4 regions of the Streptomyces sp. NPDC057543 genome follow, and region 4 is predicted to be linked to each of the others. Evidence: riboswitches for the same ligand, from Rfam matches in the RefSeq annotation. Region 4 holds a riboswitch; each other region holds the start of a gene.
The links. A riboswitch is a leader RNA that binds a small molecule or an ion and turns the genes downstream of it on or off. The one in region 4 is predicted to bind cyclic di-AMP.

Region 1 (7,392 bases), on a different contig from region 4:
CGGAGATGAAGGTGGAGAGGCCGGCGCCGCGCCGGTAGAGCCCGGAGAGCAGTGCGATGCCGATCGCTCCGGACTGGGTGAAGAGGCCGATGCGTCCGGGAGCGGGCGGCTCGGGGGCGAGGGAGGCGTTCAGCCGGACGGCCTCGGAGTTGTTGATGACGCCGAAGGCGTTCGGTCCGATGATCCGCATCCCGTACGAGCGGGCCTGGCGGACCAGTTCACGCTGCCGCTCCCTGCCCTCAGCACCCCATTCGGCATATCCGGCGGAGAGGACGACCAGCCCCTGGACACCGTGCTCGCCGCAGTCGGCGACGGCCTCGGGAACGCGGTCGGCGGGGACGGCGACGACCGCCAGGTCGACCGGTTCGTCGATCTCGCCGATCGAACGGTGGGCGGGGACCCCGTCGATCGTGCCCAGGTCGGCGGCGAAGGAGCGGTTCACGGCGTACGTACGACCGGTGAAACCGGCCCCGAGAACATTGCGCAGAACCGTGCGGCCGACCCCGCCGGGAGTGCGGCCGGCGCCGATGACGGCGACGGAACCGGGCGCGAGCAGCCGTTGTACGGAACGCGCCTCGGCCCGCTGCTCACGCGCGCGCTGGACGGCGAGGGACTCGGCGGTGGGTTCGAGGTCCAGGGTGAGGTGGACGGAGCCCTCTTCGAAGCTGCGCTGCTGGGTATATCCGGCATCCCGGAACACCTTGATCATCTTGGTGTTGGCGGGCAGCACCTCGGCCGCAAAGCGGCGGATGCCGCGCTCGCGGGCGACGGCGGCGATGTGTTCGAGGAGCGCCGAGGCCACGCCCCTGCCCTGGTGCGCGTCCTGGACGAGGAAGGCAACCTCGGCCTCGTCGGCGGGTGCGGAGGCGGGTCTGCCCCGCTCGTCGATCCGGTCGTAGCGGACGGTCGCGATGAACTCGCCGCCGACCGTGACCGCGAGCCCCACCCGGTCGACGTAGTCGTGATGAGTGAAGCGGTGCACGTCCCTGTCGGACAGACGGGGGTACGGAGCGAAGAAGCGGTAGTACTTCGACTCGTCGGAGACCTGCTCGTAGAAGCTGACCAGCCGTTCGGCGTCGTCCGTGGTGATGGGCCGGATCCGCGCGGTTCCGCCGTCGCGGAGGACCACGTCCGCTTCCCAGTGGTCGGGATACGCGTGATGCGGACTCTGCTGCGACGAGGGCTGCATGGGCAAAGACTACGGCTCCGTCAGCGGTCGCGTAGGTCCTGGGGCCGGGGCAGTCTGAGGGGGGCCGAGCGGCGCTGCAGCACGGGCTGCGGGCCTGCCGCGGGTCGGCCGGAGCATCGCGCACTGCGTGAGAGACTGGTCTAGACAACCATTGATTCCTGAAGGGCAGAACCATGGCTGAGCGCCGCGTCAACGTCGGATGGGCAGAGGGCCTGCACGCCCGCCCCGCTTCCATCTTCGTCCGTGCCGCCACGGCCTCCGGCGTCCCCGTGACGATCGCCAAGGCCGATGGCAATCCGGTGAACGCCGCCTCGATGCTCGCGGTGCTCGGTCTCGGCGCGCACGGCGGCGAGGAGATCGTGCTCGCATCCGAGGCCGACGATTCGGAAGCCGCCCTGGACCGTCTGGCGAAGCTGGTCGCCGAGGGGCTCGACGAGCTGCCGGAGACCGTCTGACCCTTTTCCCGCGAAATAGCCGCGCCCCCTTGACGGGGTCCGCGGCTCTTTCGATTTCCCGGGCGGAACTTCGTGAGAAATGAAGAGCGACGACAATTCGGACAGCCCGAAGGGCGCCGCACTGAATGACAACTCTTTGTATACGGCGTAATCATTAATGCCGGATGCCCGTGGTGTTTACGGAATGTTGCGAAGCCCTCACCGGGCCGGTGCTTGAGGCCGCGGGCCGGCGGTCCGGCCGGTCGACGCGGCGCAGCCGGTGCGCGGCCGCGGCCCGTTCGGCGTGCTGAGCGGTCAGCGCCCTGGCCCGTTCCGCGTCACCGCGCGCGACCGCGTCCACGACGGCTCCGTGCTCGGCCCAGGAATCCGCCGGGCGGGCCGGCTGTTCGACCGCGTACATCCAGGCGATCTTGTGCCGGAGCTGGGTGAGCAGCGCGATCAGGCCGGGACTGCCGGAGGCCTGCACCAACGTCTCGTGGAACCAGCCACCCAGCGGGCGCAGATCCTCCCCCTCGCCCCGCCTGGCCCGCTCCTGGCCGAGCCTGACCAGACCGCGCAGCACCTTGAGATGCGCCTCGGTGCGACGCTGCGCGGCGCGCGCGGCGGCCAGCGGCTCCAGCAGCATCCGGACCTCCAGCAGGTCGGCGGCTTCCTGCTGGGTGGGCTCGGCGACGCAGGCACCCGCGTGCCGCCGGGTGACCACGAAACCCTCGGACTCCAGGGTGCGCAGCGCTTCCCGTACCGGGACGCGGGAGACCCCGTATCGACGCGCCAGCAACTCCTCGGTGAGCCGTCCGCCGCGTTCGAAGACACCGGAGACGATGTCGTCACGGATTGCCGTGCACACCGAATGCGCGGGAATGCGCATGTCCGAACCTCCGCCTTAATCCCCGTGAAACGCGGCCGACCGACGCCTGTTCTGCGACTCTATTGCAATGAGGCCGAATTTCCGATGCCGGGCGGAAATTCATGAATATCTTTTGGCCACGGGGCGACTCGGCGGCCAGGTACTGCAGGTGGGCTCCACGGACAAACACGGAGGCCGGGCACGGAGGTCGGGCACGACGACGGCCGGGCACAGCGAAGGCCCCGGTGTGTGCCAGGGCCTTCGAAGAGGTGCTGCGGGTGTGACGGGTGGCGCCGGTCAGGCGTTGACGCCGTGGGCGCGCAGGTACGCGACGGGGTCCATGTCGGAGCCGTACGACGGCGTCGTCCGGGCCTCGAAGTGGAGGTGCGGGCCGGTGGAGTTGCCGGTCGAGCCGGAGAGGCCGATCTGCTGACCGGCGCCGACGCTCTGGCCGACGGAGACGCCGATCGAGGAGAGGTGGCCGTACTGCGTGTACGTCCCGTCCGTCATCCGGAGCACGATGTTGTTGCCGTACGCGCCGCCCCAGCCGGCCTCGACGACCGTACCGGCACCGACGGCGACGACGGAGCTGCCGGACGCGGCGTGGAAGTCGATGCCCGAGTGGCTGCCGGACGACCAGAGCGAGCCGCTGGACTTGTAGCCGGTGGTGACGTACGAACCGGCGACCGGGAGCTGGAAGACGCCCAGGCGGGTGCGCTCGGCGGATCGGGCGGCACGCGCCCTCTCCGCGCGCGCCTCGGCCTGCGCCTTCTTCTTGGCTTCGGCCCGCTTCTTGGCCTCGGCCTTTCGCTGGGCCTCCGCCTTCGCCTTCGCGGCGGCATCGGCCTGGTGCTGCTGTGCGGCGGCCTGGGCCGCTATCTGGTCGGCGAGAGCACTGTCGATGGCGATGACCTGGTTCAGGCCCGTCTCGCTGGCGGAGGTGACCCCGGTGTCCGCCGCGAGGGCCGGAGAGGCCGCTCCGCCGATGACGCCGGTGGTGGCCAGGGCCGCGACGCCGGCGATCTTCGCGCTCGTGCGCGTCAGTCGGCTCGGGGCACGATGCTTCCCGGTGGCACGGGTGAACGCCATGAAGTGGCTGGTCCTTTCCTTCCTTCTCGCCTACCGGGTTAGCTGACGGGTTCGGAGCAGGAAGGTCTCCTACGGATGTCCCGGCCCCGGGGAGGCTCAGGCATCCGATTCACCCCAGGGACTTCGTGGGTCCCCGGCTCCCCAGGCTCGCGCCTGACGGGGACTCGGCGATGACTGTCCGGTACGTCGCGGATGCGGCATACGAGTGACGGACAGCCCGGCCGACGCTAAGCGGGGTCACTTTCATTCACCAAACGGACAGGCCGTTTTGTAGCGCATCCCACAGGGCAGACAGGCAACCTCGCCGCCAGAACGGACAAAAAGGAAGACCCCGGCGAGATCTCGCTCACAGGGGTCTTCCTCTTGTCCCTTTATGTGGACACACGACGGGACTGTGGACCGGGTGACCGTTGGACGGTCAGAGGTGAACCGTCACAAGCGAACTGTCGCGGGCGATGGTTCTGCCGGCCTGCGAGGCCGCCTCCCGCGTCCGCGACAGGTACGCCTGTCAGCCGGCCACCACCGACACCTCTCCGATGTCCAGGGCCCGGACCGGCTCCTCGATCTGCGCCGCGTCACCGACGAGGACCGTGACCAGCCGGTCGCCCGGGAAGGCGTTGACCACTGCCGCAGTCGCCTCGACCGTGCCGGTCTCCGCGAGCCGGGCGTACAGGTGTGCCTGGTAGTCGTCCGGGAGGTGCTGCTCGACCTGGTCGGCGAGGGTGCCGGCGACGGAGGCCGCCGTCTCGAACTTCAGTGGTGCGACACCCACGAGGTTCTGCACGGCCGTCTCGCGCTCCTCATCGGTCAGCCCCTCGGCGGCCAGGGTCCGCAGGACCGTCCACAGGTCCTTCAGCGCCGGTCCGGTGGACTCCGTGTCGACGGATCCGCTGATGGCGAGCATCGCGGCACCGGTCGCCCCCGAGGCGGAATCCGGGGCCGACGACCGCAGCACCTGGGCGAAGGCCCGCACGCCGTACGTGTAGCCCTTCTCCTCGCGCAGCACTCGGTCCAGCCGGGACGTGAGCGTGCCGCCCAGGCAGTACGTGCCGAGCACCTGGGCCGGCCATACGCTGTCGTGCCGGTCGGGGCCGATCCGGCCGATCAGCAGCTGCGTCTGCACCGCGCCCGGACGGTCGACGATCACCACCCGGCCGCTGTCGTCGGCGGTGATCGGCGGGGCGGGACGGGGCTCGGCGGTGTCGCCCGACCAGTCGCCGAGGGTGTCGGCGAGCAGGGCGTCCAGGTCGATGCCGGTGAGGTCACCGACGACCACGACGGTTGCCGTGGACGGCCTGACATGGGCGTCGAAGAAGGCACGCACGGCCGACGAGTCGATCCGCTCCACCGTCTCCTCGGTGCCCTGGCGCGGGCGCGACATACGCGCCGCGGCCGGGAAGAGCTCCTTGGAGAGCTGCTTGGCAGCGCGCCGGGCCGGGTTGGCCTGCTCGTGCGGGATCTCGTCGAGCCGGTTGCGTACCAGCCGCTCCACCTCGCTGTCGGCGAAAGCGGGTGCCCGCAGCGCCTCGGCGACCAGCGCGAGCGCCTTGGCCAGCCGGGAGGCCGGGACCTCCAGGGAGACCCGGATGCCGGGGTGGTCGGCATGCGCGTCGAGAGTGGCGCCGCAGCGCTCCAGCTCGGCGGCGAACTCCTCGGCCGTGTGCTTGTCGGTACCCTCGGACAGGGCCCGCGCCATGATCGTGGCCACGCCGTCGAGGCCCTCGGGCTCGGCGTCCAGCGGGGCGTCGAGGAAGATCTCGACCGCCACGACCTGCTGGCCGGGGCGGTGGCAGCGCAGCACCGTGAGGCCGTTGGGCAGGGCGCCGCGTTCCGGTGCGGGGAAGGCCCACGGGCGGGCGACGCCAGGGGCCGGCTGCGGGTGGAACTGCATCGAAACTCCAGTCGCGGCAGCGTCAGTCACTTGTCCGCTCCTTCGTGCGCGTCGGTGTCGTCGGCTTCGGTCTCATCGGTGTCCGGTGATTCCGCGGGCTCCGCCGATTCGACCGGTTCGTAGACCAGCACCGCCCGGTTGTCGGGGCGCAACTGGGCCTTGGCGACCGCCTGGACCTCTTCGGCGGTGACATCGAGCACCCGCTGTACGGCGGTCAGGGCGAGCTGCGGGTCGTCGAACAGCACGGTGAACCGGCAGAGTTCGTCGGCGCGGCCCGCCACCGTACCGAGCCGGTCCAGCCACTCTCGTTCCAACTGGGCCTGCGCACGTTCCATTTCCTCGGGCGTGGGGCCCTCGGCGGCGAACCGGGCGAGCTCCTCGTCGACCGCGGCCTCGATCTGCGGCACCTCGACGCCGCCGGACGTCTTGACGTCCAGCCAGCCGAGGGAAGGCGCACCGGCCAGCCGCAGCAGCCCGAACCCGGCCGCCACGGCCGTACGGTCACGGCGGACCAGGCGGTTGTGCAGCCGCGACGACTCGCCTCCGCCGAGCACGGTGAGCGCGAGGTCCGCCGCGTCGCACTCGCGGGTGCCGTCGTGCGGCAGCCGGTAGGCGGCCATCAGCGCCCGTGCCGGGACCTCCTCGTGCACCTCTTCACGCAGCTGCTCGCCGATGATCTCGGGGAGCGTGCCGTCCCGGGGCGGCTGCTTGCCGTCGTGGGACGGGATGGAGCCGAAGTACTTCTCGATCCAGGCGAGCGTCTGCTCGGGGTCGATGTCTCCGACGACCGAGAGCACCGCGTTGTTGGGCGCGTAATACGTACGGAAGAAGGTGCGCGCGTCTTCCAGGGTCGCGGCATCCAGGTCCGCCATCGAGCCGATCGGCGTGTGGTGGTACGGGTGGCCCTCGGGGTAGGCCAGGGCCGTCAGCCTCTCGAACGCCGTGCCGTAGGGGACGTTGTCGTAGCGCTGGCGGCGCTCGTTCTTGACGACGTCGCGCTGGTTCTCCATGGACTCGTCGTCGAGCGCGGAGAGCAGCGAGCCCATCCGGTCCGCCTCGAGCCACAGGGCCAGCTCCAACTGGTGCGTGGGCATCGTCTCGAAGTAGTTGGTGCGCTCGAAGCTGGTGGTCCCGTTGAGCGAACCGCCGGCCCCCTGCACCAGCTCGAAGTGTCCGTTCCCCTTCACCTGGCCGGAGCCCTGGAACATCAGGTGCTCGAAGAGGTGAGCCAGACCGGTGCGTCCCTTGACCTCGTGGCGCGAGCCGACGTCGTACCAGAGGCAGACCGCGGCGACCGGGGTCAGATGGTCCTCGGAGAGCACCACGCGCAGGCCGTTGGCCAGACGGTGCTCGGTCGCTGTCAAGCCGCCGGAGCCGGCCTGGGCTGTGGCCGTGTGACCCATGGGCATGTACGTCCCTTCGATCGCGATAATGGAATTCCTGCGAGACCTGCCACTGTAAGCAAGCGCGCAGACACCTGGCGAAGTTCCCATACCGCGGAAGTTCGCGTGAAAGAGGGGCACGTCCCCCGCGGGACGGGGCGTGAAACCCCTCGGCAGGGGCCGGGAACGCCTCTTGGGACGGGTCGAGGTCGGCGATGTCAGTGCGGCGGTCCACAATGGTCGGCGTCAGAACCTGAGGTTGTCCGGACAGAATCCGTCAGAATCCGTGAAGGAGTCGCAGCAGCGATGGCCCGCCGCAGCACGAAGACCCCGCCGCCGTCGGACGATTTCGAGGAGAAGATCCTCGACATCGACGTCGTCGACGAAATGCAGGGCTCCTACCTCGAGTACGCGTACTCGGTGATCTACTCACGGGCCCTGCCGGACGCCCGCGACGGCATGAAGCCGGTGCACCGCCGCATCGTGTACCAGATGAACGAGATGGGCCTGCGCCCGGAGCGCGGCTATGTGAAGTGCGC
Region 2 (7,392 bases), on a different contig from region 4:
TCGCCCGGGCGCAGGTCCGCCGTCGTGACCCGGGTGCCAATTTTCACCTGGTCCCAGGTGGTGCGCGGGATGTCGACGCCCGCGGCCTTCCACGCCGCCTGGGTGAGCCCGGAGCAGTCGTACGAGGACGGGCCCGTCGCGCCCCAGACGTACGGCTTGCCGATCTGGGCGCGGGCGAAGGCGAGGACCTTCTCCGCCTTGGTGGTGGCGCTGCTGTCCGAGCCGGTGCCCGTTCCGGTGCCGGTGCCGGTGCCCGTACCGCCGCCGGAATCCGCGGCCTTCGCGGCCTCCGCGGCCTTGCGGTCCGCCTCCGCCTTGGCGGCGGCCTGGCGCTTGGCCAGTTCCTCCGCCTTGCGCCGGGCCTCCGCCTCCTTCTTCCGCTCCAGCTCCGCGAGCCGCGCCTTCTCCTCGGCGGTCAGCTTCGACAGCAACGCGCGCGCTTCGCCCAGCTTCTTCTGGACGTCCTGCTTGCTGGTGCGCAGCGTGGTCTGCGTCGTGGTCAGCGTCTCCAGGCTCTGCACCGCCTCGGCACGCTTCTTCGCCGCCTTGGTCTGCTGCGTACGGAAGTCCGTGACCGCCTTCTGCTGCCGGCTGGTCATCCGGTCCATCAGCTGGTTCTGGTCGAAATACGACTGCGGGTCGTCGGCCAGGAAGAAGGTCGCGCTCGGTGCGATGGTGCCGCTGCGGTACTGAGCGGCCGCGTACGTGCCGAGCGTCCTGCGGGCCTCGTTGAGCTGGTCGGCGCGCTTGGCGGCATCGTCCAGCAGGTCGTCGACCTTGGTGCGCTGGGTGGCGGCTGCTTCCTTCGCCTGGTTGTACTGCTGGGTCGCGGTGCCCGCCTGCCGGTAGAGGTCGTCGACCTTCTTCTGGACGTCCTCGATGCCGGCTTTCGGAGCGGGGGCGGCCATCGCGCTCTGCGTGGAGAGCAGGGTCACGGACGCCAGTGCCGCCGTCGTGAGCCCGACGGCCGGTGTGGTGGTGCGCACCCGGGTGCGCGGTTTGCGATGCGACGCCAAGGCCGGCATCTCCTTCCGTGGACCGCCTACCGGGTTAGCTGTCGGGTTCGGGCGGAACGGAAGGCTGCCCTACGGCCCGCGTGGGGACAAGGACCGATTCACCCCGGTACTGCGTGTGGGTCCCCGGTTCCGAACTCCCGCGAGGGCAGCCCGGATTCGGCGTGGGCGCCCGCTCGGCGTGGTTCGCCTCAGGGAGTACGGGCCGCCCGGACGAGCACGCTAGCCAACCCCTGGTGCTGCTGTGAAGGTTGATGTTCGATATGCCCGATACATCTTCGTGACCTCGGCGAAGTGGGGCGGCAGGTGTGGACGGGGGACCGGAATCCCTCACCGCGAGTGGGTGTCCGCTCTCTTTGTGTGCCCGGCTGGGCGGTGGGTCCGGCCATGCGGTCCGGGTCCGGTTCGGCATGCGGCCGTCGTGTGTCGGTGCGGCGGCCTAGACTCGACAAGCGATGAGCAGCCTCTTTGACGACAGCTTCCTGGCCGGCCTCCAGCACTCGGAGGAAGAGCCCCCGCCGCCCCCCGAGGACTCCGCACCCGAAGCGGTGCCGGAGGACCTCTTCGCGGGCGTATTCGACGGGCCCCCGCCGCCCAGGGAGGCGTACTACCGCGACGGCGCGCACCGCCCCGTCATCGACCCCGCGGCGCTCCTCGACGGACTGAACACCGAGCAGCGCGCCGCCGTGGTCCACGCGGGCTCCCCGCTGCTCATCGTCGCCGGGGCGGGCTCCGGCAAGACGCGGGTGCTGACGCACCGGATCGCCCACCTTCTCGCCGAGCGCGGGGTGCACCCCGGCCAGATCCTGGCGATCACCTTCACCAACAAGGCCGCGGGCGAGATGAAGGAGCGCGTCGAGCAGCTCGTCGGACCGCGCGCCAACGCCATGTGGGTCATGACCTTCCACAGCGCGTGCGTACGCATCCTGCGCCGCGAGTCGAAGAAGCTCGGCTTCACGTCATCGTTCTCGATCTACGACGCCGCCGACTCCAAGCGGCTGATGGCCCTGGTCTGCCGCGATCTCGACCTCGACCCGAAGCGCTTCCCGCCGAAGTCGTTCACGGCCAAGGTCTCCAACCTGAAGAACGAGCTGATCGACGAGGAGACCTTCGCCGGCCAGGCCGCCGACGGCTTCGAGAAGACCCTCGCCCAGGCCTACGCGATGTACCAGTCCCGGCTGCGCGAGGCCAACGCGCTGGACTTCGACGACATCATCATGACGACGGTCCACCTGCTCCAGGCGTTCCCCGACGTCGCCGAGCACTACCGCCGCCGCTTCCGGCACGTCCTCGTCGACGAGTACCAGGACACCAACCACGCCCAGTACACCCTCGTACGCGAGCTGGTCGGCCCCGCCGGTGAGGCCGATGCCCCCGCCGAGCTGTGCGTCGTCGGTGACGCGGACCAGTCGATCTACGCCTTCCGCGGCGCGACCATCCGCAACATCCTCCAGTTCGAGGAGGACTACCCGGACGCGACCACGATCCTGCTGGAGCAGAACTACCGCTCCACGCAGACGATCCTGTCCGCCGCCAACGCCGTCATCGAACGCAACGAGAGCCGCCGCCCCAAGAACCTCTGGACGAACGCCGGCACCGGCGCCCGCATCACCGGCTATGTCGCCGACACCGAGCACGACGAGGCGCAGTTCGTCGCCGAAGAGATCGACCGGCTGACCGACGCGGGCGACGCCAAGGCCGGCGACGTCGCGGTCTTCTACCGTACGAACGCGCAGTCCCGGGTCTTCGAGGAGATCTTCATCCGCGTCGGCCTGCCCTACAAGGTCGTCGGCGGCGTGCGCTTCTACGAGCGCAAGGAGGTCCGGGACGTCCTGGCCTACCTCCGGGTCCTCGCCAACCCCGAGGACACCGTCCCGCTGCGCCGCATCCTCAACGTGCCCAAACGCGGCATCGGCGACCGCGCCGAGGCGATGATCGACGCGCTGTCGATGCGCGAGAAGATCACCTTCCCGCAGGCGCTGCGCCGGGTCGACGAGGCGTACGGCATGGCCGCCCGGTCGGCCAATGCCGTCAAGCGGTTCAACACGCTGATGGAGGAGCTGCGCACGATCGTCGAGTCCGGCGCGGGCCCGGCGGTGGTCCTGGAGGCCGTCCTGGAGCGGACCGGCTATCTCGCCGAGCTCCAGGCGTCCACCGACCCGCAGGACGAGACCCGCATCGAGAACCTTCAGGAACTCGCCGCCGTCGCCCTCGAATTCGAGCAGGAGCGGGGAGAAGCCGGCGAGGAAGGCGCGGGCACCCTCGCCGAGTTCCTGGAGAGGGTCGCGCTCGTCGCCGACTCCGACCAGATCCCCGACGAGGACGAGGACGGCTCCGGCGTCATCACGCTGATGACGCTGCACACCGCGAAGGGCCTCGAGTTCCCGGTGGTCTTCCTGACCGGCATGGAGGACGGCGTCTTCCCGCACATGCGGGCGCTCGGCCAGGTCAAGGAGTTGGAGGAGGAGCGGCGGCTCGCGTACGTAGGCATCACGCGGGCCCGCGAGCGGCTCTATCTGACCCGGGCGGCGATGCGAAGTGCGTGGGGGCAGCCCTCGTACAACCCGCCGTCGCGGTTCCTGGAGGAGATCCCGGACCAGCACCTGGAGTGGAAGCGGACCGGGCCCATGGCGGCCCCGGCCGGACCGACGTCGGGGATCACCTCGTCGCTGTCGTCGTCCCGTTCGCGCTCCGGCCCCTCGGGCTTCGCGACCCGGCGAACCTCGGACAAGCCGACGATCACGCTGGCCGTCGGGGACCGGGTCACGCACGACCAGTTCGGGCTCGGCACGGTGACGGCCGTCGAGGGCTTCGGTGACCAGGCGAAGGCGACGGTCGACTTCGGCGACGAGCGGCCGAAGAAGCTGCTGCTGCGGTACGCGCCGGTCGAGAAGTTGTAGGCCCGGCAGAAGGGCGGACGCGTAGGCGGTCGGGGCTGTAGCTCCGGCCGCCGTCGGGTGCGTGGGGCGCGGTGGCTCAGGTCGGGTCGACGCCGTGGCTGCGGAGCCAGGGGAGCGGGTCTATCGCCGCACCGCCACCGGGCCGCACCTCGAAGTGCATGTGCGGGCCGGTCGAGTTCCCGGAGTTGCCGGAGTACGCGATGACGTCACCGGCCTTGACCGTGCCCGAGCGGATCCTGGTGCTGCTGAGGTGGCAGTACCAGGTCTCGGTCCCGTCGGCCATGGTGACGATGGCCATGTTCCCGTAGGCGCTGTTCCACTGGGTGCGTACGGTGCCGTCGGTCGCGGCCATCACGGGGGTGCCGTACGAGACGGGGAAGTCGATGCCCGTGTGCACGGACATCCAGTTGACGCCCGCCTGCCCGAAGTACGCGCTGAGGCCGTGCTGCGCGACGGGCACGACGTACTTGGGGCGCAACGCCTCCTTGCGGGCGGCCTCTTCCTCCCGCTTCTTCTTCTCGGCGGCCTGCCGCTCCCTCAGATCGATGCGCTCCTGGGTACGGCTGACGCGGTCGCCGAAGTTCTCGGCGTTGGCTCTGAGGTTGGCGAGCTGGGTGTCCATCTTGTTGTTGGCGGCGACCGCCTTGACCGAGCCGGGGTCGGCGGCCGCCATCGTGGTCGTGTTGTCGTCCTTCTTGTCCTCGCTGCCCAGCCCGCCGACGGAGGCCGCGGCGATACCGGCCACGCTCATCACGCAGGCGGAGGGAACGGCGACGGTGAGGAGCGCGGAACGCTTCGCGGGAGAACGCCGCCGACTGCGGCTGCCGGCGCCGCGCGCGGCGGGGCGGCCGAGGGGGCGGTGGGCATCGAGGGGAGCGTCGGCAGTGTCGTAGGTCGCGGCGGCGGTCTTGTCGTCGCCGACGGCTTCGGAGACTTCGCCGGCTTCGGCGGCTTCGGCGGTGGCTTCGTGCCCGTCGGTGTCGAAGTCCGTCTCCGGGAGGCTGAACTCGGCGGTGCGATGGGCCTCGTACGGGTCGTACGGCAGGTGTGCGTCGTACACCTCGTGCGGCTCGTGTGCCGCTGGTGCCTCGTGCAACACCTGTGCGGTTTGCGCGGTTTGCTCTTCGTGCTCGGGCGTGGCGCCGGTGTTCCAGGCGGTGGCGTCGTACGCGCCGGTGTCGTAGACGGCCGTGCTGGTCGTCGCCCACTGGCCGGTCTGGTGCCAGCCGTTGGTCTCCCACTGCCCCGTGGCGTCCGGGGTGCCACCCTGTGCCGGAACGCCGGCGAAGGTGGCGGTGGGGGCCCAGGTGGTGGTGTCGTACATCGGGCCTGCGGCGTACTGCTGCTGCTCGGACTGTGCTGCGTACGGGGCGTAGGCGTCGTACGAGGTGGTCGGGTGCGCGCCCGTGTCCCACTGCGTGGAGTCGTACCGGCCGCTGTGTCCGGCCTGCTGGGTGTCGTAGCCGCTGTCGTACGCGCCGTCGTAGTGACCGGGGAGGGAGCCGAAGAGTGGATCGCTGTCGAAGCTGCCGGGGGCTTGGCTGTCGTATCCGGCGAACCCGGCGTGGGGGTGCTGGTCGTTCACCAACTTCTCTCTCGCCTCGGCAGCAGGACCTGTGTGCTGGGGTCCGGTGGGGGAAGTTCCGAATCCCAGGGGGAGCAGTGGCCGCGACTGTACCCGGCGGTACGCGACGTCGACAATCTTCGACAGGTTCGGGCGACTCAGGAAACGGGCAATCGGCCGCCTTTCGACGGACTGTCTACAGAGCCTTGGCTCTATGTTCGAAATCCGTTCTATTCATGTGGTGCGGCGGCGGTCGGCGGGGTGGCTGTGCCATCGAAGTTCGAGCGGCGTCCCGGCCGTCGGCGCGGCCCCGCCAGAACCTGACCGGTGGGTGAAGCGGCGGCACCACTCCGGCTCAGGCGGCCCCTCCGGCCTCGGAATCTCCCTCGGCTCCGGAAGTTCCTACGGTTTCGGTCGTCGATTCGCCGGATTCCAGCACCCGCCGGACCGCGGTGGCGACAGTCGGGTGGACCGGGAGCGCGAGATGGCCGATGCCGCCGACGCGTATGTTCAGGGCGTTGAGATCCGGATGGTCGATGCACGCCGCCTCGGCGGGGACGATCACCCGGTCCAGTTCGCTCCAGAAGCTCACGAACCGGGTGCGGCAGCCGGGCGCCGGCCTGCGCAGCTCCTCGATCGGCGTGGAGCCCGTACGCATCTGGCGCACGATGGGGTGAGCGCTGGCCAGCGGGGCGACGGCCGTGCCCCCGTGCGGTGTGCCGAGCGTGACCAGGGTGCGGACCCGCTGGTCACCGCCCAGCCGCTGTACGTAGTAGCGGGCGATCAGGCCGCCGAGGCTGTGCCCGACGATGTCGACCTCATGGTGTCCGGTGCGGGCGCAGATCTCCTCGATGTGCCGCCCGAGCAGCTCGGCCGCCGTACGGATGTCGCAGGTCAGCGGCGAGTAGTTGAGCGACTCCAGATGGCGCCAGCCGTGCCGGGCGAGCGAGCGGCGGAGCAGGACGAAGACCGAACGGTTGTCGATGAAACCGTGCAGGAGCACGACGGGCGGCCTCTCGCTGCCCTCGGCGGGGAGAACGGGCGTCCGGGCGGGCGCGGTGCCGGTGGGTGGTCCGGCCGGGCGTGGTGTGCATCGTCGCTCCCCGGCGATGCCGGTGGGGTACAGGAGTACGTGCCCGGTGAGAACCACCAGTTCGAGCACGGTGGCCTTGAGCAGTGCGGATGACAGCCGGGTGCGGTACGGACACGGCCGGCGCAGCAGTGGCGGTGGGAAAGGCAGGACCTGCATGGCCGACCTCCTGCTTCGGCAAGCGGGGAGGCGGCTCCGGTCCCCGTATGCCCTCGTGGGGTGCCGTTGCGGAGGCGCGGGCGGTCGGCCCGGCCGGGCTTTGGTCCCGATGGGCGGGCCCCTGCTCGCCGGTGGCGACCGGTGGTGACCCGTGAACCACCGGCCGTCGGACCCGATGCCGACGGGTCCGGCGGTCCGTACCACCGTGCCGCGCGGCTGACGGCGCGGTGATACGGCGACCTCGTAACGGCTCACCTGGCGGCCGATCCCGCACGGCAGGTGTGCCGCATCGAGGGGAACGGCGCTCGGTGAACATGTCCCACGTGTGATTTCCCCCTCCCCGTCCACCGCGAAACGGCGGGTTGCGGGATGCTGTCGATAACGTTCGTTCACATCCCCGGCCCTTCAGGCACGGGAGACGCATGTGGAGGCAGTGATGGGTGTGACCGGTCCGATCCGTGTGGTGGTGGCCAAGCCGGGCCTGGACGGCCATGATCGCGGGGCCAAGGTGATCGCGCGGGCGCTGCGCGACGCCGGTATGGAGGTCATCTACACCGGGCTCCACCAGACGCCCGAGCAGATCGTGGACACCGCGATTCAGGAGGATGCCGACGCGATCGGCCTCTCGATCCTCTCCGGTGCGCACAACACGCTCTTCGCCAAGGT
Region 3 (7,392 bases), on a different contig from region 4:
ACCGGGGACTCCGGCACACCGCGTCCGTCAGGCGGACGCCTCGGTGAGCTCCGCCAGTTCCTGCTCGGTCAGCCGGAGGTCGGCGACGGCCAGCAGCGCGGGCAGCTGCTCGACCGTACGGGCCGAGGCGATCGGCGCGGCGACCGTCGGCCGGGACGCGAGCCAGGCCAGGGCGACGGTCGCGACCTCGGCGTCGTGCTCCTTGGCGACCTTGTCGAGTGCGGCCAGGACCTGCTGCCCCCGCTCCGACGCCAGGTACTCACCGGCCTTCTCGGCACGGGCACTCTCCACCGAAGCCCCCGGACGGTACTTGCCGGTGAGGAAGCCGGAGGCCAGGGCGAAGTACGGGACGGCGGCGAGCCCGGCCCGGGCGGCCGTGTCCTGGAGCGCGCCCTCGTACGTGTCCCGCGAGACCAGGTTGTAGTGCGGCTGAAGGGCGACGTACCGGGCCAGCCCCTCGCGCTCCGAGAAGTCCAGGGACGCCTGGAGCCGCTCGGGGCTGATGTTGGAGGCGGCGATCTCCCGGACCTTGCCCTCCTTCACGAGTTCGTCGAGGGCGGTGATGATCTCCTCGACCGGGACGGTCTCGTCATCGAAGTGCGTGTAGTACAGATCGATGTGGTCGGTGCCGAGTCGGCGCAACGACTCCTCGGCCGCGGCCTTGATGTTCGTGGCGGAGAGCCCCTTGTACGAGGGGTGGGCGCCGACCTTGGTGGCGACGACGATGTCGGAACGGTTGGAGCGGGCCGCGAGCCACTTTCCGATGACGGTCTCCGACTCGCCGCCCTCGTTGCCCGGGACCCAGGCGGAGTAGGAGTCGGCGGTGTCGATGAAGTTGCCGCCCGCCGCGGCGTAAGCGTCCAGCACGGTGAACGACTGCGCCTCGTCGGCGGTCCAGCCGAAGACGTTGCCGCCGAGGGCGAGCGGGAAGACCTGGAGGTCGGAAGGGCCCAGCTTACGAAGAGAAGTCATAAACGGATCAACGGATTCCGGCACGCCCGCTATTCCGACGGACCGGCAGCCCTGACGTCGGGGGGTGAGCGTCAGGACTGCCGGAGTTCAGCGGCCGGTTCACCGGATCACCCGGACTGCTCGGACCACGCGGATCGCTCGGATCACGCGGACCGGAAGGACCGGGAGAGCGGACTGCGGATCAGGGGTTGAGGCCCTTGCCGCGCAGCCAGGCCATCGGGTCGATGCCCGTACCGGAGGGGGTGTGGACCTCCAGGTGGAGGTGCGGGCCCGTCACGTTGCCGGTCGCGCCGACCCGGCCGATGGTCTCACCGGTGGTGACCTTCTGGCCGACGCTCACGCCGATCGAGGACTGATGGCAGAACCACAGCTCCGTACCGTCGTCGAGCTCCAGCACCGTGCGGTAGCCGTACGAACCGGACCAGCCGGCCGACTTGATGATGCCGCCGTGTATGGCCTTGATCGGCGTACCCGTCGGCGCCGCGAAGTCGAGGCCGGTGTGGTAGCCGGAGGACCACATCGAGCCGGCTTCGCCGAAGGTCGAGGTGATCGTGTACGAGGAGGTCGGGATGGCGTAGCTGGCGGCGAGCTTGGCGAGCCGCAGGGCCTCGGCCTTCTTCTTGGCCTCTTCCTCCGCCTTCTTCTTTTCGGCGGCGGCCTTGGCCTCGGCCGCGTCCTGCTGCTTCTTGGCCTCGGCGGCGGCCTTCTCCGCGGCCTCCTTCTCCTGGGCCGCCTTGGCCTCGGCGTCGGCGGCGTCCTGCTGCTGCTCCGCCTGTTGGAGGATGCGCGCGCGGAGCGCCTCGCCCGCGTCCGCCGTGCCCTGCTCGGCCTCGGTGGTGGTGAGGCCGGCGGTGGTGAGCGGTGCGGCAGCGGCGGCGACAGCGGCCTTGTCGGCTTCGGACTCCCCGGAGAACAGAGAACCCACGCCCGGAAGGGACTTGGCGTCGGGGAGGTTGTTCGCGATGGAATCGGGAAGGGAGATGGAGACCGGCGGCTTGCTCTGCGCGGTGGCCATGCCGCCCGCACCGACCGCCGCGATGACGCCGACCCCGAGCACCGTGGAGCTACGGGCAAGACCGTTGCGCTGCTTGGCGACGCGGTGCTTGCCGCGTACGGGGCGGACGGACTCCTCGGTGGGGTTCCACTCGTCCCAGCCGCGTTCCGGCCCACCGTTGCCGTCGGCGCGGAATTCGCCACCGAAGTCACCGCCCGGCTCGGTGCTGTACGCCGTTCCCGTCCCACCGGTCCCGTAGTCGGGGCCGGAACCGAAGTCGGTGCCGAAGCCGGAGTCGGAAGCGAAGCCGGAGTTGGAACCGGATCCGAAGTCAGCGACGAAGTCGGAACCGAAGTCGGGGTTGAACCGAGAGGGGGCCTCGGGGGCAGGCTTGTTGGACGCCACGGGGGCGCACTCCTTTCCTTCCTTCTCGCCTACCGGGTTAGCTGACGGGTTCGGAGCAGGAAGGTCTCCTACGGGCCCCTCTGCCTCTCACGAGACACAGGTGTCCGATTCACCCCATGTAGGTGGTTCCCCGGTTCCCTTGCGGAATTCGGCGCTCGCGCACGGTGCCGCCACTGACGACGGCTGGGACGACCGCGCTGCGTTATCGAACGTTAATAGACACCGGGGCCTGATTCCAAGCTGTTCCCACTGATCGTTCACGCCTTTGGCCTGGACTTTACGGTGCACAACCGGGCGGAATGGGACGAGTTGATCGACCCTCAGCCACTACCCGGTTTCTGACGTTGCGTCAAATGTTATGCGGAGCGACGCGCTTCGGTTACGTACGGTGGCATCCCGGTCCAAGGCCGCGTGCGGCTCGCGCGAAGCCCCCGCCCCACCCGTCACACCCCTTCGAGGCCGACGATCTTCACGGTCCTGCGCCGGTCCGGCTGCCCCTCCGCGGGACGTACGACCGCGAGCAGCGCCATGTCGTCGGTCGTCTCACCGCCCGTGTGCAGCCGTACGTCGTCGGCCAGCGCGGACAGCAGCTCCTCGGGCCCCGGGAAGATCCTCCCGCGCAGTCTGGCCGCCGGGTCGTAGAAGACCCCGTCGGCGTTCCGCGCCTCGGAGAGCCCGTCCGTGTACAGGAGCAGGGTCGTCCCCGCCGGCAGATCCCACTCGTCCGACCGGTCGGGCCAGGCCCCCAGGTCCATCCCGAGCGGCAGCGCGGGCACCGTCGGCCCCAGTACCTCCAGCGCCCCGTCCGGGTGCAGCAGGATCGGCTCGGGGTGGCCGCGGTTGACGATCCGCACCCGGGACAGCCCCGCCGGGATCTCGGCCAGCACGGCGGTGATGAAGCCCTCGACCGCGTCGAGCCCGCCCCGCCGCGTCCCCTCCCGCGCCAGCGCCCGCTCCAGCCGCTGCGCCACGCCCTCCAGCGAACGCTCCTGCTCGGCCGCCTCCCGGAACGCCCCGATGATCACCGCCACCGACTCCACGGCGTCGAGCCCCTTCCCCCGTACGTCCCCGACCACCAACCGCACCCCGTACGGGGAGTCCGTCACGGCGAACAGGTCACCGCCGACGAACTCGTCGGCCTGCGCCGCCTCGTACCGCGCCGCCACGTGCAGCCCGCCGATCCGGTCGGACGGCTTCGGCAGCACCGCCCGCATGGCGGTCTCCGCGATGACCCGCGCGGACGCCAGCCGCTCATTGCTGCGCCGCACGACCCCGTTGATCACGACCGCGAGGACCGAGACGGTGGCCAGGGTGAGCAGCTCGATCAGCGGCACGATGTTCGGCAGCGTGTGGCTGTACAGCCGCAGCGCGACGACGGCCAGCATCGAGGCGATTCCGGTGCAGATGGTCCTGGACAGCGAGAAGAACGGCGCGGCGATCAGCGGCGCCGCCACGAACAGCGGAATGGCGGTGAAGGTCGGCGGGGTGAGGAAGTCGAACACCAGCCCGCCGAGGATCATGATGGCGGGCAGCGCGCGGACGAACCGCCGGGTACGGGTGCCGTCCTCGACGTGTCTGCCGCGCCCCTTCAGCCGCTTCCACACCAGTGGTCTCCTGCCCGGTACGCGCGCGGCTGCGGACGGTACCGCGCCCCACCCCCAGGCTCGCCGGAGCGGAGTCGCGCGGCGACTCCTCGTCGGCCAATGGGGGTACGTACGTGGCACAGCCCACACACCGCCCGGACCTGCTCCTTCGGGGGTCTATGGCTGGAACGAATCAGGCCCGGCACGCTGCATGCGTGCCGGGCCTGATCCTTCAGTAGCGGGGACAGGATTTGAACCTGCGACCTCTGGGTTATGAGCCCAGCGAGCTACCGAGCTGCTCCACCCCGCGTCGGTGAATACAACTGTACGGCATGCGCGGCGGGCTCATGACCACTGAGCGAATCACCGAACGAATCGCTGAGCCGCCGAGCGAATCACCGACCGCTCGGCACTCGCTCAGTACTCCGGCCATGCGCCCCGCCGCCTCAATTCGTCTCGGTGATACGGGGAGCGGCCTTCCCGTCGACCGCCGGGGGCTTCATCGGATTCGCAGCGCGCTGGAGGGAGCGGAGAATCGCCAGCCCCTGGCCGACCACGCCCGCCGCCATCTCATTGACGCCGTCGGTACCGTTCAGAACGGTCAGGTCCGCGCCCGACATGCCTCGGGCGGCCGCGTCGGCCAGGGCGGGCAGGTTCTCGACGATGCGGTTGGCCGCGATGAGCTCCTGGTTGCCGTCGCGCAGCGAACCGGCGCGCGCGCTGTTGGCGTCGGCCTGCGCTTGGGCGATGGTCCGCTCGGCGTACGCGTTGCCGTCGGCCTCGAACTTCACCCGGTCCCGAGCCGCCTCCGCGAGGGTGCGCTGCCGGTACGCCTCGGCGTCCGCCGGGCGCCGCACCTCCCCTTCGAGCCGTTGCGCGGCGAGCGCGGCCTGCCGCTCGGCCAGCGCGGTCTGCTCCTCGATGACCTCATGTGAAGCCTTGGCCTGGGCGAGCGGTCCGGCCTGCGCTGCGCGGGCGTTGTACTGCTCGGTCTCGGCGAGGAAACCGGCCCGCTTGATCGCGGTGTCACGTTCGTACTCCGCCTTGAGCGCGGCGGCCTGCTGCTCGCGCTGGCTGGCCTCCTGGTCGGCCTTGGCCTCGGCGATCCGGGCCTGGCTGGCGACCGCGGCGGCGTGCGGGGCGGCGAGGTTGTTGATGTAGCCGGTGGCGTCGTCGATCTCCTGGATCTGGAGGGCGTCCACCACGATGCCGAGCTTCTCCATCTCACCGTGGCTGCCCGCGATGACCTCCTGGGAGACCCGGTTGCGCTCGCGGATGATCTGCTCCACGGTCAGTCCGCCGACGATGGAACGCAGGTGGCCCGCGAAGATCCGGCCGACGAGCTCCTCCATCTGCTCCTGCTCGGTCAGGAAGCGGCGCGCCGCGTTGGCGATGGACACGGCATCGTCGCCGACCTTGAAGACGGCGACGGCCCGGACGTTGAGGCGGATGCCCTGCTGCGTCACGCAGTCCTCGGTGATCTCCGCCTCGCGCAGCGCCAGGGAGAGCATGCGCGCCTTCTGTTTCACCGGGAGCACGAAACTGCCGTGCCCCGTGACGATCCGGAACTGGGTGTCCAGCGTCTGCCCCTTGGAACCGGATATGAGCATCGCCTCGTTGGGGGCGGGAACGTGCCAGAAGAACATCGGAAGACTCCTGCCGTGCGTCTCTGCTCGACGTGGGGGAACCGCTGCTTCGGCTCAGGGCGGCAGGCGTTCCACGATCACACTGCGCGCCGAGACCGAGTCGACGACAACGACGCGCACGTCCCTGTCGATCGACGTCGCCGACCATGCGGTGTAGGCCTCCGACCCACCCCGTACGGCCACCAGCACTTCGCCCGGGCCATCGGGCGGAATCGGCACAGTGACGCGGCCGATCGCCCCGACCGGGCTCCGGGCGGACTCATCTGTCGTGTGCATGCGCCCTCGCGAGCGTCCATGCGTACGCCTGCTCACACCGCCGCTCACGCCGCTTCTCACGCCGCTTCATGAACACGAGGCGACCCCGCCTCCTGGAGGCCTGAGCATCCCAAGCCTCCCTCGACATCTCCACGGTACTCCGCACCCGCGACGGAGGACGGCCCGAAGGACAGCCCGGAGAATGCACGGAGGCAGGGCCAGATATCTGGTGATATGACTGATTTACCACTCAGCCAGTCGACGCGACGAACTCGCGGTGATCAGGGAGCCGACCGTGGATCATTACACCCTGCTCGACCTCTTCTGGACGATGCTCTGGTTCTTCGTCTGGATCATGTGGCTGTTCCTGCTCTTCAAGGTCATCGTGGACATCTTCCGCAGCGACGACCTCGGCGGCTGGGGCAAGGCCGGCTGGCTCGTCCTGGCGCTGCTGCTGCCGTACATCGGCGTCCTGGTGTACGTGATCGTGCGCGGCAGATCCATGGGGAAGCGGGACATCAAGGAAGCGCAGGAACGCGACGCCACTTTCAAGGCGTACCTACGGGAGGCCGTCGCCGGCAGCCCGGACGCGAACGCCCCGAGGGAGGGCAAGCACGTCGACGATCTGGCGAAACTCGCCGAGCTCAAGGACCGGGGCGCCATCACCGAGGAGGAGTACCAGCGGGCGAAGACGAAGCTCCTCGTCTGAGCGCACCCCGACCCCCGCCCGTGCCCCTGGCCACTCACCCGAGCGCACCCCGCAGCCCTGATATGTCTCTCCGCCCGGTCCGGCGAACTGGCACGGCTCACGGACCGGGCGGAGGCTTGAGACATCAGCCCGCGGTGGCCGTTTCCGCCCGCGGCCCTCGGGGCCCCGGAGCGTCGGCATGCATCTGACATCTGCACACTCCGACGGCCCTACGGGAGAAGCCGGGCGGGGCGCGGTCCCCATCTCGGTGAGCGAGGAGATGGCAGACCATGAACGGCGCCACGCGCGAAACCCTGGACGCGATGCGGAGCGCGCTGCGCGGTCCCGTCATCGGCCCACAGGACCCGGAGTACCGAACCGCCCGCACGATCTACAACGCCATGATCGACAAACGTCCGGCGGCGGTGGTGCGGTGCAGCGACGCGGCGGACGTCATGGCCGCGGTCGCTTTCGTCCGGGACGAGGGGCTCGAGTGCGCGGTCCGCGGCGGCGGACACAGCGGCGCCGGCCTGTGTCTGGTGGACGACGGCGTCACCATCGACCTGTCGCCCATGCGCTGGGCGCACATCGACCCCGGCGCACGAACGGCCACGGTCGGCGGCGGCGCCACACTCGGCGACCTCGACCACGCGGCGCACGCCTTCCACCTGGCCACACCCGCCGGGATCCAGTCGACCACCGGCGTCGGCGGTCTCACCCTGGGCGGCGGACACGGCCATCTCACCCGCAGATACGGCCTGACGGCAGACAACCTGCTGGCCGCGGACGTGGTCCTGGCGGACGGCACCTGTGTGACGGCGAGCGGCACCACCCATCCCGATCTGTTCT
Region 4 (7,392 bases):
ACGACACCGCGGCCAATGACCTGGTCGCCCAGTTCATGTATCTGGAACACGCCGCCCCGGACCGGCCCATCTCCCTCTACATCAACTCCCCCGGCGGCTCGTTCGGGGCCATGTCGGCGATCTACGACACGATGGAGTACCTCACCTGCGAGGTGGAGACCTACTGCCTCGGCCAGGCAGGTTCCTGCGCGTCGGTACTGCTCGCGGCGGGCGCTCCCGGCAGGCGGCACGCACTGCCCGGGGCGCGGGTCGTCGTACAGCAGCCCGCGCTCACCGAACCGGTACAGGGCCAGCCGTCCGATCTGGAGATCGAGGCACGGGAGTTGGAACGGGTCCGCGAGATGCTCACCACTCTGCTGGCCCGCCATACCGGCCGCGACGCCGAGCAGATCGCCACCGACATCGAGCGCGATCTCATCCTCGACGCCCCCGGCGCCAAGGCGTACGGCCTGGTGGACCACATCATGGAGAACCGGAAGTCGTCGCTCCCGCCGCACGACGCACGGTGAACGCCTGATGCGGCCACCCGAGTTGCCACCACTGCCCGCACTGACGCGCGCCGAGGGCGAGTTCATCGACCGCTATCTCGAAGTCCTCGACCAGTTGGGCCGGATCAATCCGGCCCACGGCGGCGACACCTACTCCGCACTGCGGGCCGCACAGGCACTGGCCTCACGGGCGGGCGCGCTGCGGGACGCCCTCGCGTTGATGCACGAGCGCGGCGAGGCGCAGCTCCACGCCATCACCCTCGCCCGGGCGCTGCGGGTGCTGGACGGGGAACGGCGGGCCGGACGCGTCACCGTACCCCCCGCTCCGACGAGTTGATCAACCGATTCGCCGCCAGGCCGGCCGGGACCAGCCGGCTTCCCCCGCACCCACCCCCGACAGGAGGCGTCCAACTCCCCTTCGCGACACGCCCGGTGGTCACATCAAAATTCCTAGCTCTTTCGGCGTAGAAAGTCCCTCTTGCGAGGGATTTCTCCACTTGCGTTCCCCAGGTGAGAAATGGGCGGAATCTGTGATTCCACCGCTGGTACGGGGACCAGTCCGAGTAACCGTCAGCGCTCACGGAATCTTCGGCTCCACCCGAACGGGCCAGGCGTGAGGGACCTCACAATTCATCGCTTATCCTCTGAAATCCGGCAGTCGGTGCGTCAAGATCCCTGGGACGACAAGCCCCCGCCACAGCGACGGGGCGGTCCGGGCGGACGCCGAGTCCTGCCGCCGTCCGGATGTCTGGTCGACAGAAGTGGATCGGCAGGAGTGGAGGACCCGAGCACAACGGGTCGACCGGATCACCGGTCGGCCCTCGGGGTGAAGCCGCCGAGCGCGGCCGGGCAACTTCGCCAGCCCGAACCCGACAGGTCATCCTTCACAGGCGGCTGACGAAGGGTTGCGCATGACTGCGCAGGTTCATGTCCCGTCTCTGCTCGCCCGGGCCGGTACGGCCTCGGTTCTGACTCTGGCCGCCGTCGGTGGCACCATGCTCGCCCCGGGCGCCGCGACGGAGGCCCAGGCGGCGACTCTCTCCATGAAGGCGCTCAAGGTCGCCGCGTCCAAGAAGGGATCGCCGTACAGATGGGGGGCCACCGGCCCCAACCTCTTCGACTGCTCGGGGCTGACGGCCTATTCGTTCAAGAAGGCCGGCAAGAAGCTCCCCCGCACGGCCCAGCAGCAGTACAACAAGACCCGCCACATCCCGGCCTCACACAGGCAACGCGGCGATCTGGTCTTCTTCCACTACGGCCGCAGCGTCTACCACGTGGGGATCTACGCCGGTCACGGCAAGATCTGGCACTCGCCGAGGACCGGTGCGGTGGTCCGGCTGGAGAAGATCTGGACGAAACACGTCTATTACGGTCGGGTCCGTTGACGCGGTCTCAGCGGAGCAGGGGGCCCGACACCAACGCCGGCCCCAACGCGGCGAGCGCCGCGCCACTGCCGCCCTCGATGGCGCGGGCGGTACGCGGCCGGCGCAGCCACCGGCCCATCGCATGGCGTGCATATGGGCCGGTACCTACGATGGCCACGTTCCGAAGAAGGATCTCGGCACGCACGAGTGGACGAGTACGGCACCGCGTATGCCGGGCCGCGTCTGCGCCGGCAGCACGCCGGGGGAGAATCCGATGCGGATCAGCTCGGCCGGTGAGTCGGCCACCGCCCGCGTGCCGCGAATCGAGTACGTCCTCGACGCCGATCTTTTCCGCATACGCCCGTCCCGCCTCCAGGGTGTCGGAGGTGTGGCCGTCGTACAGGTCGGGCGTACGCACGGTGAACCCGTCGCCGCGCGGTTCGTCGGCAAAGGCGGTCACCCCCGGGGGCAGGCGCTGGGCATGATGAAACAGCACGACTTCGGTCACCATGGGTCTCCAACTGCCACTGGACAAGGATCGATCCGTCAATCCGGCGCGCTGCCCCGGAGGTTCGGTCGGCGAGCGAGCCGTGGCCGTCGGCCTGCCAGGGGAACGGGGTGGATCGGGCGGCCGCTCAGTTCTGTACGGGGATGCTCCACGGGAGCGCGATCCAGACCGTCTTGCCGCCGTCGGCGGTGGGGGTGACGGTGAGCCGGCCTCCCCACTCCTTGGCCAGGGAGCGGATGATCACCATGCCCCGTCCGTTGTCCTGCTGAACGGCGGCCGGCAGCCGCCGGGGCCGACGCGGGTGGCTGTCCGTCACCCCCAACTGCAGTTGTTCCTCCCGCTCCAGCCTCAGGTCCACGGTGAAGGTGGGCGACTGTCCGAAGGTGTGCTGGACGGCGTTGGTCGCGAGTTCCGAGACGATGAGCCGGATGCCGTCGGCGAACTCCGTGTCGGTGGCGAGTCCCCATTCGGTGAGCACCCGGTCCACGTATCTCCGGGCCGCCGCGACCGAGACCGGCTCGCTCGGCAGAGTGACGCTTGCTTCTTGGTGGTCTGCCATGGCGAGCCGTCCCTTTCCCACCCGGACCGACTCGCGATCGGTCCCGGCTGTGCTTCGCGCCAGATTGCCACTGATGCTGCCCCCTCCGGCGGCGATCCACCAAGATATGCATATATCTGTCGCTCAATGCGGTGAACCCTGCCACGCAAAACCGTATGCGGGCGTCACACTGTCCGCTCGGCAGAAAGAGGAGCGGAAAAGGGAGGGAGGCCGCAGATGCGGCATGGTCCTGTGGTACGACGCCGCAAGCTCGGGGAGGAGTTGCGGAGTCTGCGTCTGGCGTCGGGACTGACCAGCCGGGACGCCGGGCGGATGCTCGGCTGGCACCAGTCGAAGGTGAGCCGGATCGAGACCGGTGCCAGTGGAGTGCGGCCGGCCGATGTGGCACTGCTGCTGGACGCGTACGGCGTGGACGACCCACGACTGCGGACGCTCCTGGAGGGACTGGCGGGTTCGGCGGGCGGTGGCGGCACCGGCTGGTGGCATGCGTATCGCGGTCTGATTCCGCCCCAGTACCGCGACTTCATCAGTCTGGAGTCCCAGGCGCGGACCGCGCGGACCCTGGAGACGTCGGTGGTGCCCGGGCTTCTGCAGACGGCGGACTACGCCCGTGCGGTGACCCGGGCGTCGCTGGACGGGTTACCCGCCGGCCAGCTGGACTCCCTGGTGGAGGTGCGGCTCGCCCGGCAGGGGGTGCTGCGGACCGATCCGCCACTGCGACTGAGCGCGGTGCTCGACGAGGCGGTACTGCGGCGCCGGGTCGGCGGGCGCCGGGTGATGAGAAACCAGCTGCGTCATCTGACCCGAGTGGCTCAACTTCCCCACGTTCAGCTTCAGTTGCTCCCGTTCTCGGTGGGTGAATATGCCGGTCTCACCGGGCCTTTCGTTATCTTCTCATTTCCGAACACTTCTGATCTGGACGTGGTAGTTCTCGACCATTTGACGAGTAGCCTCTATCTGGAGCGGAAAGAAGACCTTGAGGCGTACAGCTCGGCCTTCCGCACGATGCAGGCGCACGCGCTGTCGCCGCAGCACTCGTTGGACCTCATCGTCGCGATCGACCGCGACGATCAGTGACCCCGGACCGCCCGAGGGGGGCGTCATGTCGGATTGCTTCGCACAGCATTCGTTACGGTGGCGGCGCAGCAGCCGCAGCACGGGGATGAACAACTGCGTGGAGGCCGCGCCGTTCGATGACGGACGGCTCGCCGTGCGGGACTCCAAGGACGTGTCCAGGCCACCGCTGCGGTTCTCCGCGGCGGCCTGGACCTCTTTCGTCTCCGGCCTGCACCGGGGTCAGGTCAGCTGACGGGAGCGGTCCGTCGCATGATCGCCACCGCCCCGGCGATCTGTTCCTCGGTCAGATCGGCGCGCGCGGTCAGCCGCAGCCGGGAGACGCCGTCCGGCACCGACGGGGGCCGAAAACATCCCACCGCGATTCCGGCGGTACGGCAGTTGGCCGCCCAGCGCACCGCCGCGTCCGCCGAGGGCGCCCGTACCGAGACCACGGCGGCATCGGGGCGCACGGCGGTCAGGCCGGCGGCGGTCAGCCGCTCGTACAGCGCGGTGGCGACGCCTCGGACTCGTTCGGCGCGCTCCGGCTCGCGGCCGAGCAGCCGCAGGCTGCCCAGCGCGGCGCCCGCAGCGGCCGGCGCGAGACCCGTGTCGAAGATGAAGGTCCGGGCCGTGTTGACCAGGTGTTCGATGACCCGGGCCGGACCGAGGACCGCTCCGCCCTGGCTGCCCAAGGACTTGGAGAGGGTGAGCGTGGTGACGATTCCGTCGCCGCCCGCGAGACCGGCGGCGGCGAGCGCACCCCGGCCGCCCTCCCCCAGCACACCCAGACCGTGCGCGTCGTCGACGAGCAGTGCGGCGCCCTCCGTCCGGCAGGCGTCGGCCAGTTCGGGCAGCGGCGCGGCGTCGCCGTCGACCGAGAAGACCGAGTCGGTGACTGCCAACGCACGGCCGTCGTGCGTCTGCAGTGCCTTGCGCACAGCGTCGGGGTCGGCGTGCGGCACGACGGCGGTCTCGGCCCGGGAGAGCCGGCAACCGTCCACGATCGAGGCGTGGTTGCCCGCGTCGGAGACGATCAGCGAGCCGCGGCCGGTGAGCGCGGTAAGGGCAGCGAGATTGGCCGCGTACCCCGATGACAGGACCAGGGCCGCCTCGAACCCGCAGAATTCGGCCAGTTCGTGTTCGAGTTCGGTGTGCAGGGCGGTGGAGCCGGTGACGAGCCGCGATCCGGTCGCGCCCGCGCCCCACCGGCGTGCGGCCTCGGCGGCGGCAGCGGTGACCTCGGGGTGCCGGGTCAGGCCCAGATAGTCGTTGCTCGCGAGGTCCAGGAGTACTGGTTCGGCGGGCCGGGGGCGGAGCGTACGGACAAGTCCGGCGTCCGCGCGGCGGCGCGCCTCGCCGTCGATCCAGTCGAACGGTGCGAAGGACATGAGCGGTCCCTTTTGTAGGCAGCTCACAGAGCCTAGCCGGGGGCGCAGCAGGTCATGGTGTGGCAATACACACACCATCGGCGGGCTCCGTTGTCCGGTTCCTCCTTGGCTGCGGGCCGTCCCGTAGGCCAGGATCAACGTCATGGACCTCCTGAACACGCTGGTGGACAAGGGGCTGCGGCGCGAGCTGCCGACCCGCGAAGAAGCACTCGCCGTACTGGCGACCTCGGACGACGATCTGCTCGACGTGGTGGCCGCGGCCGGAAGGGTGCGCCGTCAGTGGTTCGGGCGGCGCGTGAAACTGAACTACCTGGTCAATCTCAAGTCCGGGCTCTGCCCCGAGGACTGCTCGTACTGCTCGCAGCGGCTCGGCTCGAAGGCCGAGATCCTCAAGTACACCTGGCTGAAACCGGATGAGGCGTCGAAGGCCGCCGCGGCCGGGGTGGCGGGTGGCGCCAAGCGGGTGTGTCTGGTGGCGAGCGGCCGCGGACCGACGGACCGTGATGTCGACCGGGTGTCGCAGACCATCGAGGCGATCAAGGAGCGACACGAGGGCGTCGAGGTGTGCGCCTGTCTCGGTCTGCTCTCCGACGGACAGGCCGACCGACTGCGTTCGGCGGGCGCCGACGCGTACAACCACAACCTCAACACGTCCGAGGGGACGTACGGGGACATCACCACCACCCACACCTACGCGGACCGGGTGGAGACCGTACAGCAGGCGCAGGCCGCCGGGCTCTCGGCGTGCTCCGGGCTGATCGCCGGGATGGGCGAGAGCGACGACGATCTGGTCGATGTCGTCTTCTCGCTGCGGGAGCTGGACCCGGACTCGGTGCCGGTGAACTTCCTGATCCCGTTCGAGGGAACCCCGCTGGCCAAGGAGTGGAACCTCACCCCGCAGCGGTGCCTGCGCATTCTGGCGATGGTCAGGTTCGTGTGCCCGGATGTGGAGGTCCGGCTCGCGGGCGGACGCGAGGTGCATCTGCGCTCGATGCAGCCCCTCGCCCTGCACCTGGTCAACTCGATCTTCCTGGGCGACTACCTGACCAGTGAGGGGCAGGCGGGGCAGGCGGATCTGGACATGATCGCGGACGCCGGTTTCGAGGTGGAGGGAGCGGAGACGACGACGCTGCCCGCACACCGTGCGCCGGCGGGTGGCGGCTGCGGTTCGCGCGACGCCGGATGCGGTTCGCAGGACGCCGGGTGCGCGCCGTGCGGCGACGCGCCCGGGGATGCCGTGGCCGATCCCGGCGACGTCCCGGCAGCGCGCACGGATCTGGTGGCGGTGCGCCGTCGCGGTGCGGGCACGGATCTCGCTCCCAATGCCTGAGTCCCTCGCCCCTGCCGAGCTGCGGTCCCTGGACCGTGCCCACGTCTGGCATCCGTACGGCCCCATGCCGGGACGTCAGGAACCGCTGGTCGTGGAGTCCGCGTCCGGGGTACGGCTCCGGCTCGCCGAACCGGCCCACGGGCAGCAGGAGCTGGTCGACGGCATGTCGTCGTGGTGGTCGGCGGTGCACGGCTACAACCACCCGGTGCTCAACGAGGCGGCGCGCGGCCAGCTGGACCGGATGAGCCATGTGATGTTCGGCGGGCTCACCCACGAGCCCGCCGTGCGGCTGGCCACCCGGCTGGTCGAGATCACCCCGGAGCCGCTGCGGCATGTCTTCCTCGCCGACTCGGGTTCGGTGTCGGTCGAGGTCGCGGTGAAGATGTGTCTGCAGTACTGGCGCTCGGCCGGCCGGCCGGCCAAGCAGCGGCTGCTGACCTGGCGCGGCGGCTACCACGGGGACACCTGGCAGCCGATGTCGGTGTGCGACCCCGAGGGTGGCATGCACGAGCTGTGGTCGGGCGTGCTGCCCCGGCAGATCTTCGCGAACGAGCCACCGGCCGGTTTCGACGCGGAGCCGGATGCCGCGTACGCCCGCCATCTGCGGGAACTGATCGCGGAGCACGCCGACCGGCTGGCCGCGGTGATCGTGGAGCCGGTGGTGCAGGGCGCGGGCGGCATGCGGTTCCACTCCCCCGC

Region 1: another riboswitch for cyclic di-AMP. It lies ahead of ACFU8Q_RS02735 (M23 family metallopeptidase); the one in region 4 lies ahead of ACFU8Q_RS08700 (C40 family peptidase).
Region 2: another riboswitch for cyclic di-AMP. It lies ahead of ACFU8Q_RS25015 (NlpC/P60 family protein); the one in region 4 lies ahead of ACFU8Q_RS08700 (C40 family peptidase).
Region 3: another riboswitch for cyclic di-AMP. It lies ahead of ACFU8Q_RS09285 (M23 family metallopeptidase); the one in region 4 lies ahead of ACFU8Q_RS08700 (C40 family peptidase).

Annotation. Positions count from the first base shown of each region.
Region 1 covers NZ_JBHVFF010000007.1:47,902-55,293, reverse strand. Annotated here, with positions in the region: gene ACFU8Q_RS02750 (GNAT family N-acetyltransferase) at 1-1,189, opposite strand, end outside; gene ACFU8Q_RS02745 (HPr family phosphocarrier protein) at 1,363-1,644, shown strand; gene ACFU8Q_RS02740 (GntR family transcriptional regulator) at 1,799-2,512, opposite strand; gene ACFU8Q_RS02735 (M23 family metallopeptidase) at 2,789-3,580, opposite strand; cyclic di-AMP (ydaO/yuaA leader) riboswitch at 3,593-3,760, opposite strand; gene ACFU8Q_RS02730 (M16 family metallopeptidase) at 4,089-5,471, opposite strand; gene ACFU8Q_RS02725 (M16 family metallopeptidase) at 5,498-6,880, opposite strand; gene ACFU8Q_RS02720 (DNA topoisomerase (ATP-hydrolyzing) subunit A) at 7,160-7,392, shown strand, end outside.
Region 2 covers NZ_JBHVFF010000162.1:11,951-19,342, reverse strand. Annotated here, with positions in the region: gene ACFU8Q_RS25015 (NlpC/P60 family protein) at 1-1,025, opposite strand, end outside; cyclic di-AMP (ydaO/yuaA leader) riboswitch at 1,024-1,188, opposite strand; gene pcrA (DNA helicase PcrA) at 1,469-3,913, shown strand; gene ACFU8Q_RS25005 (M23 family metallopeptidase) at 3,990-5,498, opposite strand; gene ACFU8Q_RS25000 (esterase/lipase family protein) at 5,833-6,726, opposite strand; gene ACFU8Q_RS24995 (cobalamin B12-binding domain-containing protein) at 7,163-7,392, shown strand, end outside.
Region 3 covers NZ_JBHVFF010000036.1:19,469-26,860, forward strand. Annotated here, with positions in the region: gene ACFU8Q_RS09280 (aldo/keto reductase) at 28-972, opposite strand; gene ACFU8Q_RS09285 (M23 family metallopeptidase) at 1,154-2,371, opposite strand; cyclic di-AMP (ydaO/yuaA leader) riboswitch at 2,383-2,535, opposite strand; gene ACFU8Q_RS09290 (PP2C family protein-serine/threonine phosphatase) at 2,815-3,891, opposite strand; tRNA gene ACFU8Q_RS09295 (tRNA-Met) at 4,191-4,264, opposite strand; gene ACFU8Q_RS09300 (SPFH domain-containing protein) at 4,401-5,600, opposite strand; gene ACFU8Q_RS09305 (hypothetical protein) at 5,655-5,876, opposite strand; gene ACFU8Q_RS09310 (SHOCT domain-containing protein) at 6,151-6,564, shown strand; gene ACFU8Q_RS09315 (FAD-binding oxidoreductase) at 6,834-7,392, shown strand, end outside.
Region 4 covers NZ_JBHVFF010000033.1:15,859-23,250, forward strand. Annotated here, with positions in the region: gene ACFU8Q_RS08690 (ATP-dependent Clp protease proteolytic subunit) at 1-509, shown strand, start outside; gene ACFU8Q_RS08695 (hypothetical protein) at 517-825, shown strand; cyclic di-AMP (ydaO/yuaA leader) riboswitch at 1,213-1,396, shown strand; gene ACFU8Q_RS08700 (C40 family peptidase) at 1,400-1,873, shown strand; partial or broken gene ACFU8Q_RS08705 (LysE family translocator) at 1,881-1,991, opposite strand; gene ACFU8Q_RS08710 (ATP-binding protein) at 2,488-2,919, opposite strand; gene ACFU8Q_RS08715 (helix-turn-helix domain-containing protein) at 3,136-3,996, shown strand; gene ACFU8Q_RS08720 (DUF397 domain-containing protein) at 4,022-4,228, shown strand; gene ACFU8Q_RS08725 (8-amino-7-oxononanoate synthase) at 4,221-5,363, opposite strand; gene bioB (biotin synthase BioB) at 5,506-6,693, shown strand; gene ACFU8Q_RS08735 (adenosylmethionine--8-amino-7-oxononanoate transaminase) at 6,686-7,392, shown strand, end outside.